Regions from separate parts of the Nesterenkonia lacusekhoensis genome, predicted to be linked through region 2. Evidence: predicted binding sites of a transcription regulator. Region 2 holds the regulator's gene; the other holds the start of a gene.

Region 1 (4,419 bases), 180 kb from region 2:
GACGAAGCCCTCCGGAGGTCGCTTCTTCGGCGAAGACTTCACGGCCTGCGCGACCTTCTTCTCGTCCCCGCCGTGCTTGGCCCGGGCCTTGGCGAGCATCGCCTCGTTCTCGATCACATGCTCAGGGGCCGGGACCACCACAGTTCCGGAGGTGTCATAGCCGGCGCGTCCGGCACGGCCGGCGATCTGATGGAATTCGCGGGCGTTGAGCTGCCGGGTGCGCTCGCCGTCGAATTTGCTCAGCGCGGTCAGCAGCACAGTACGGATGGGAACGTTGATCCCGACGCCGAGGGTGTCGGTGCCGCAGATGACCTTCAGCAGGCCCTCCTGGGCCAGCTGCTCGACCAGCCGCCGATACTTCGGCAGCATGCCGGCGTGGTGGACTCCGATCCCGGAGCGCAGAAGCCGGTTCAGCGTCTTGCCGAAGCCCTTGGCGAAGCGGAAGGTCTCCAGGCGCTTCCGGATGCGCTCCTTGTCCTCTTTGGAGAGGACGTTGAGCGAAGCCAATCCGGCGGCACGCTCAGCGGCTTCGCGCTGGGAGAAGTGGACCACGTAGACCGGAGCCTGACGCGTGGAGACCAGCTCCTCCAGCTTGGCCTGCAGAGGCGTGGTGGAGTACTCGAAGTGCAGCGGAACGGGACGCTCCGCACTGGTCACGGTGACCACGTCGCGGCCGGTGCGTTCGGCGATCCGCTGTTCGAAGCGGCTGGTGTCGCCCAAGGTCGCCGACATGAGTAGGAACTGCGCCTGCGGCATCTCGATCAGCGGCACCTGCCAGGCCCACCCGCGCTGAGGTTCGGCATAGAAGTGGAACTCGTCCATGATGACCGGTCCCACATCGGCCTCGGCGCCGTCCCGCAGCGCCTCGTTGGCCAGGATCTCGGCGGTGCAGCAGATGATGGGGGCCTCGGCGTTGACCGACGAGTCGCCGGTGACCATGCCGACCTTCTCGGCGCCGAAGATCTCCACCAGCGAGAAGAACTTCTCAGAGACCAGCGCCTTGATCGGAGCGGTGTAGACGCTGCGCTGACCACGCTCGAGGGCCAGGAAGTGGGCGGCGGCGGCCACCATCGACTTTCCTGATCCGGTGGGGGTGGCCATGATGACGTGATGGCCTTCGGCCAGCTCCAGGACAGCGTCCTCTTGGGCCGGGTAGAGGGTGATGCCGCGGGATTCGACCCAGGAGTGGAACTTCTCGAGGGTCACCAGCCGCGCTCCCGCCACTCGGCGAGCTTGGGTCGCTCTGCGCCGAGAGTGGTGGGGTCGCCGTGGCCGGGATGGACGATGGTGTCGTCGTCGTAGACGGAGAAGATGCGTTCCTCCACATCGTCGATCAGCTGCCCGAAGTCCGCCTCGGAGAAGGTCTTGCCCACGCCGCCCGGGAACAGGGAGTCGCCGGTGAACAGATGGGTGGGGTCGTCCTCGACCGGGTAGACGAAGGCCACGGAGCCCGGAGTGTGGCCGCGCAGGTGGATCACGTCGAGGCTGATGCCGTCATAGCTGACGACGTCTCCGTGCTGCAGCCGGGTGGAGATCTCCACGTCCTTGTCCTCTTCGATGGCCTCGGCATCGGGTTCGCCGGCGGCCAGCGCGACGCCGGGCTGAGCGAGCTCGGCGAGGGCGCGGATGTGGTCCCAGTGCTGGTGCGTGGTGAGCACCGCGTGCAGGCCGGGGGAGCAGGGGGTGTCGGCGCCGGCCTCAGCCATCATCGATCGGATGGCCGCGGCGTCGTCGGCCGCATCGATGAGTACCTGAACCCCTGACTTCTTTGCGGTGAGCAGGTACACGTTGTTGCTCATCTCGGAGACTGAGATGCGCCGCACTGTGACGGCGGGGAGATCGTGAATCAGGGAACTGTCCGTGGCCATGACCGCCAGTCTATGGTCTGGCGCAGAAGCTGGGCCACCTTCGAAGGTCCGTGAGCAGACCAGGACGCTGTCCTCCGGCAGGCCGCCCATCGATCGAATGTTTGTTCGAAGCCGTCAGTGCGCTTAGACTTGTGCGCGTGTCTGAGACTAGAGCTGAAGCGACCCAGATCGTGGTGCAGGGTGCTCGCGAGCATAACCTGAAGGACGTCGCGGTGGAGCTGCCGCGCAACTCCTTCATCGTCTTCACCGGACTCTCCGGATCAGGGAAGTCCTCGCTCGCCTTCGACACCATCTTCGCCGAGGGGCAGCGCCGCTATGTCGAGTCCCTCTCTGCCTACGCCCGGCAGTTCCTCGGGCGTGTGGACAAGCCGGACATCGACTTCATCGAGGGTCTCTCTCCGGCAGTCTCCATCGATCAGAAGTCGACCTCGCGCAACCCCCGCTCCACCGTGGGCACGGTCACGGAGATCCACGACTACCTGCGTCTGCTGTGGGCGCGCATCGGCGTGCCGCACTGCCCGGTCTGCGGGGAGAAGATCGACCGGCAGACACCGCAGCAGATCGTGGACCAGGTGCTCTCCTTTCCGGAGAAGACCCGCTTCCAGGTGCTGGCGCCGGTGGTCCGCGGCCGCAAAGGCGAGTTCAAGGACCTGTTCCGCGACCTGGCCGGCCAAGGGTTCGCCCGCGCGGTCGTCGACGGCGAGGTCATCCAGCTCAACGAGCCGCCCACGTTGGAGAAGCAGTACAAGCACACCATCGATGTGGTCATCGATCGCCTGGTCATCCGCGAGGGGATGCGGCAGCGTCTGACCGATTCGGTGGAGACCGCGCTGAAGCTGGCCGAGGGTCGTGTGGTCGTGGATCTGGTGGATCTGGACCAGGACGGGACGCCGTCGGATCTGGAGAGGGTCCCTGAGGGGCTCACCGGACCCAAGCTCCGGTCCTTCTCCGAGAACCTCGCCTGCCCGAATGAGCATCCGCTGGAGATCGACGAGATCGAGCCCCGGTCCTTCTCCTTCAACTCTCCCTTCGGCGCCTGCCAGACCTGCTCCGGCATCGGGTCGCGCCTGGAGGTGGACCCGGACCTGGTGGTGCCTGACGATTCGCTGTCCCTCGAGGACGGCGCCATCGCACCGTGGGCCATGGGTAAGGGCACGAAGGAGTACTGGCTGCGCATCATGGGTGGGCTGGCCGCTGAGCTGGACTTCTCCCTGCGCACACCATGGAAGGACCTGTCCAAGAAGGTCCAGAAGGCGCTGCTGCACGGGCGCAACTACAAGGTCACCGTCCAGTACCGGAACCGGTGGGGCCGCGAACGCCGCTACTCCACGGGCTTCGAGGGAGTCATCGGCTACATCGCCCGTAAGCACGAAGAGGTCGAGTCGGACAACGCGCGCGACCGCTACGAGCAGTACATGCGCGAGATCCCCTGCCCCGACTGCGACGGTCAGCGGCTGAACTCCGCCTCCCTCTCGGTGCTCGTGGAGGGACGCTCCATCGCCGATATCGCCCGTCTGCCCCTGGACGAGACGGCGGAGTTCTTCCGCGCGATGACCCTCTCGGCCCGGGACGCTCAGATCGCCGACCAGGTGCTGAAGGAGATCCACGCCCGCCTGGACTTCCTGCTCGACGTCGGGCTGGGCTATCTCAACCTGGAGCGCGCCGCCGGCACACTCTCCGGCGGCGAGGCCCAGCGCATCCGGCTGGCGACCCAGATCGGCTCCGGCCTGGTGGGGGTGCTCTATGTGCTCGATGAGCCCTCCATCGGCCTGCACCAGCGGGACAACACACGGCTGATCCAGACGCTGACCCGGCTGCGTGATCTCGGAAACACACTCATCGTGGTCGAACACGATGAGGACACCATCGCCGAGGCCGACTGGATCGTGGACATCGGCCCCGGGGCGGGGGAGCGCGGGGGTGAGATCGTCCATTCCGGCTCCGTGCAGGGCCTGCGGGACAATCAGAAGTCCATCACCGGTGACTACCTCTCCGGACGCCGGAGCATCGCCGTGCCTGCTGAGCGACGTCCCCTGGACCCTGAGCGCAGCCTGCGGATCGTCGAAGCCTATGAGAACAACCTGCAGAACGTCTCTGCGGACATCCCGCTGGGAGTCTTCCTCGCGGTCACCGGCGTCTCCGGGTCCGGCAAGTCCACCCTGATCAACGAGATCCTCTACAAGTCGTTGGCCAATCGGCTCAACAACGCCAAGCAGGTCCCGGGCCGCCACCGGCGCATCGACGGGGTGGATCACCTGGACAAGATCATCCATGTGGACCAGAGCCCCATCGGTCGGACCCCGCGGTCCAACCCAGCCACCTACACCGGGGTCTTCGACCACATCCGCAAGCTCTTCGCCGAGACGCAGGAGGCCAAGACCCGCGGATACCAGCCCGGCCGCTTCTCCTTCAACATCAAGGGCGGCCGCTGCGAGTCCTGCTCGGGCGACGGCACGCTGAAGATCGAGATGAACTTCCTCCCGGACGTCTACGTGCCCTGCGAGGTCTGCCAGGGAGCCCGCTACAACCGGGAGACCCTCGAGGTCCTCTA
Region 2 (4,419 bases):
CGATGAGGTGGACGAGATCATCGTCCTGAACAAGGCCGATGCCGCCGAGTGGGACGTGGTGGAACGGATCCGACGCCGTGAGCCGCATACGGTGCTGGTCTCGGCCCGCACCGGTGACGGCGTGGATGAGCTGAAGAACCTCGTCAGCGAGTCCATCCCGCGCCCGAACGTCCCGCTGGAGCTTCTGGTGCCCTACGCCGACGGCGACATCGTCGCCCGCCTGCATGCCGAGGACGTCGAGATCGTCTCCACCTCCTACGCGGAGGAGGGGACGCGGCTCAGCGTGCGCGTGCGTCCGGAGATGACCGCGGACCTGGCGAAGTTCCAGGTGGCTGAGTGACCGAGACGGCCACCCGGTCCACGGGCTACACCCGATCGCTGCAGCTGCTCGACCACGCAGTCTCCGCCATGGGCGGGGTCAAGCGCGAAGGGCAGTCCGAGATGGCCAAGAACGTGGCGATGGCGCTGCGGAAGCGGCGCCACCTCATGGTCCAGGCGGGCACCGGAACCGGCAAATCGCTGGCCTATCTGGTGCCCGCCGTGGTCCATGCCCTGGACGCCGAGCGTCCGGTGCTGATCTCCACGGCGACTCTGGCCCTGCAGGCTCAGATCATGGGGCGCGACCTGCCGCGGCTCCTCGGGAACCTGGACGAGGAGCTGGACCGACCGGTGGATGTCGCGCTGGTCAAAGGTCGGGCCAACTATGTGTGCAAGCACAAGCTCGACGGCGGCTTCCCCGAGGAGGACGACGACGATCAGGCCCTGTTCAACGTCGCGGCAGAGCCCGGCGGCGGTGTGAGCACCTTCGAGCCCAGCTCGCGCTTGGGCAAGGAGATCGTCATGCTGCGCGAGTGGGCGCAGACCACGGAGACCGGTGACCGTGACGATCTGCCCGAGGGCGTCACCGACCGCGCCTGGCGGCAGGTCTCGGTCAACGCAGTGGACTGCATCGGAGCTCGGAAGTGCCCGATGGCCTCGGAGTGCTTCTCCGAGCTGGCCCGGGAGAAGGCTCAGGACGCAGACCTGGTGGTCACCAACCACGCCATGCTGGCCATCGATGCGTTCGAGGGTCTGGAGGTGCTGCCCGAACATGACGCGGTCATCGTCGACGAGGCCCATGAGCTCTCCGAGCGCGTCACCTCCGCAGTGACCGCACATCTGTCGGCTCAGATGATCTTGGCCGCCGCCTCTTCGGCGCGCAAACACACGGCCATCAACGTGGACGCGCTGCAGAGTGCGGCCACAGCTGTGGAGGCCGCCTTCCACCTGGTTGAGTCTGGGCTGCTCCCGCGTGGGATGAACCCCCAGCAGACCGAGGCGGTGGAGCTGGCCCGCAACGCCGCCCGCACCGCGCTGTCCGACTCCAAGCCCTCGGGCGATTCGGAGGCCGATGCCGGCCGAAAGACCGCACGGGCGAGGCTGCAGGCAGTCCAGGACACTGCTGACCGGATGCTCGAATCGCACCAGACCCCTGATGTCATCTGGCTCAGCCGTCCGGGCAGCTTCAGCCCAGGGAAGGGCTACCAGGAGGCATCTCCGGAGGAACCCCCACTGATCTACGTGGCGCCCACTTCGGTGGCTGCGCGGCTGCGCGAAGGCCTCTTCGGCGATCGCACAGTGGTGCTGACCTCAGCCACGCTGACGATCGGTGACAGCTTCGATCCTGTGGCCGGCTCTTTGGGGCTGATGGGGGAGAAGGCTCCGGACTGGGATGCTGTGGATGTCGGCAGTCCCTTCGACTATCCCAAGCAGGGGATGCTCTACGTGGCCAAACACCTGCCGGCGCCCTCGCTGAAGACTGCGGAACAGCAGCGCGATGAGCTCGCTGGACTGATCGAGGCCTCAGGCGGTGCCACCCTGGCCCTGTTCTCCTCGAGGCGCGCGGCCGAGGAGGCCGCGGAGGACCTGCGGGAGCGCCTCGATGTGCCCATCCTCTGCCAGGGCGACTCCACGATGTCCGCCCTGGTCAAGCAGTTCGCCGAGGAGGAGGAGACCTGCCTCTTCGGCACCATGAGCCTGTGGCAGGGAGTGGACGTCCCCGGACGTTCCTGCCGGCTCGTGGCCATCGATCGGATTCCCTTCCCCCGGCCGGATGACCCGTTGAACAGTGCGCGCAGCCAGGAGGTGGCCCGCAGCGGCGGCAATGGCTTCATGCAGGTGGCCGCCACGCATGCCGCCACGCGTCTGGCTCAGGGAGCTGGGCGCCTGATCAGGACCGCCGAGGACCGGGGAGTCCTGGCGATCCTGGACTCACGGCTCGCCACTGCCCGCTATGGAGGTTTCCTGAAGAAGTCCATGCCGAACTTCTGGGCGACCACCGACGGTGACGTGGCCCGTGGGGCGCTGTCCCGTCTCGCCCAGGGCTGAGCCGGCTCAGAGGCTGCGGAGCACAGTCACGACTTTGCCCATGATGCTGGCCTCGTCGCCGAGGATGGGTTCATACATACGGTTCTGTGGCAGCAGCCACAGATGCCCGTCCCGCCGCTTGAGCGTCTTCACGGTGGATTCGTCGTCCAGCAGGGCCGCGACGATGTCTCCGTTCTCCGCATCCTGCTGCCGGCGCACCACGACCCAGTCATCTTCGAAGATCCCCGCCTCGATCATCGAATCGCCGCGGACCTGCAGCATGAACAGCTCGCCCTCACCGGTGAGCTGACGCGGAAGCGGCATGACGTCTTCGACCTGCTGGTCGGCGAGGATCGGTCCACCGGCGGCGATGCGTCCCACCAGAGGGACATCGGCGGTGCGGGAGTCGGTCTCTGCCCGATAGGCGTTCAGATCGGTCACGGGCCCTGAGGGCTCGGCGGTCTCCTGGGCGGACTCCTGCAGGAGCGGCTGCCCGGAGGAGTCGCGGATGACCTCCATGGCGCGAGGCTTGCCCGGCACGCGCTTGAGATAGCCCATCTCCTGCAGCCGGGCCAGCTGATGGGTCACCGAAGAGAGCGAGGCCAGGCCGCAGGCATCACCGATCTCCCGCATCGACGGCGGGTAGCTGCGCTCTGCCAGGGACTCCTGGATGATGTCCACGATGCGGCGCTGCCGCTCGGTCAGGCGGGGGACGGCGTCTCCCTCTGCTGTCTTCCGGGCCATTGCTCTGCCTCTCTTGCCGTTGCGTGCACCGTCCGACGGCTGCGCACAGACCTTCCTGTCACGCCTTCATGTCAGTGCCTGCTGATGGACTGCTCCGTGTTCGAAGATATGGCCAGATTACTCGAAATCGTAGACGTGTTCCATGATTTTCGCGGCCGAGCCTGGAACATACTCGAAGATATGTGCTACAAATAGAACACAGGTTCGAAAGAGAGGTTTCTCATGCACACCACGATGCGGCTCACCCGGCGCGGGCGTCTGCTGCTCTTCGGCATGCCCGCCTTCGCCCTGCTGACTGCCCTCGTCGTCGGGATGTTCTTCCTGGCCGGCGCGCTGGTCAACCAGGCCCAGGCATCCTCCTCCGAAGCCCCGGGGGTCTCCGCTGAGGAGGTCCAGGTGGGCGCCGGGGACACCCTCTGGGACGTGGCGTCCCAGGTGGATTCTGACCAGGACATCCGTGAACTCATCGGGCAGATCGCCGAGCTCAACGGGCTGGAGAGCTCAGAGCTGCAGCCCGGCCAGACCCTGTACGTGCCGGTGGAGGACTGACCCAGGCACTGAAGGCCGATGGCTTCGCGGATAGGATGGTCCGGTGACAACTCCGCAGGAAGACTCTCAGGAACAGCGCTCCCAGAAGCTGGCGGCTCTGCCGCTGCGTGAGGAGCTGCGCGGGCAGGAGCCCTATGGCGCTCCTCAGCTGACCGTGCCGGCGATGCTTAACGTCAATGAGACCACCTATGACGTTCCCGCCGAAGTGGTCGAGGCGATCACTGAGCAGGTCCGCAGGGCGGCCGTCGGGCTGAACCGCTATCCGGACCGCGAGTTCACCGCCCTGCGGGAGAAGCTCGCCGACTACCTCAGTCGGGAGAGCTCCCTGTCCTCTCCGCTCGCTGCGGAGAACATGTGGGCCGCCAACGGTTCCAACGAGATCATGCAGCACATCTTCCAGGCATTCGCCGGCCCGGGGCGCTCCGTGCTCGCCTTCCCGCCCACCTACTCCATGTACCCCCTCTACGCCCGGGGCACCTACAGCGACTACATCGCCGGTGAGCGCGAGGACGACTTCACTCAGTCCGCGGAGAGCGTGGCGCGACAGATCCGAGCTCACCGCCCTCACGTGGTCATCCTGTGCTCTCCCAACAACCCCACCGGCACGGCCTTGGGGCTGGATGTGGTCGAAGCTGCCTACGAGGCGGCCCGCGACTCGGACACCATGGTCGTGGTCGATGAGGCCTACGGTGAGTTCCGCCAGCAGGGCACACCGTCGGCCTTGGAGCTGCTGGCCGGCCGTGAGCGTCTGATCGTCTCGCGCACCATGAGCAAAGCCTT

The links. Region 2 encodes LexA, which represses DNA repair genes until DNA is damaged. Its sites were predicted from a motif close to TCGAACANNTGTTCGA; they were not measured.
Region 1: the regulator LexA is predicted to act here: its motif matches at 1,962-1,977, upstream of uvrA (excinuclease ABC subunit UvrA).

The regions. Positions count from the first base shown of each region.
Region 1 covers NZ_JAGINX010000001.1:1,424,091-1,428,509, reverse strand. The annotation lists gene JOF45_RS06750 (DEAD/DEAH box helicase) at 1-1,206, opposite strand, end outside; gene JOF45_RS06745 (MBL fold metallo-hydrolase) at 1,203-1,868, opposite strand; gene uvrA (excinuclease ABC subunit UvrA) at 2,006-4,419, shown strand, end outside.
Region 2 covers NZ_JAGINX010000001.1:1,606,320-1,610,738, reverse strand. The annotation lists gene hflX (GTPase HflX) at 1-340, shown strand, start outside; gene JOF45_RS07610 (ATP-dependent DNA helicase) at 337-2,367, shown strand; gene lexA (transcriptional repressor LexA) at 2,374-3,090, opposite strand; gene JOF45_RS07600 (LysM peptidoglycan-binding domain-containing protein) at 3,313-3,639, shown strand; gene JOF45_RS07595 (histidinol-phosphate transaminase) at 3,683-4,419, shown strand, end outside.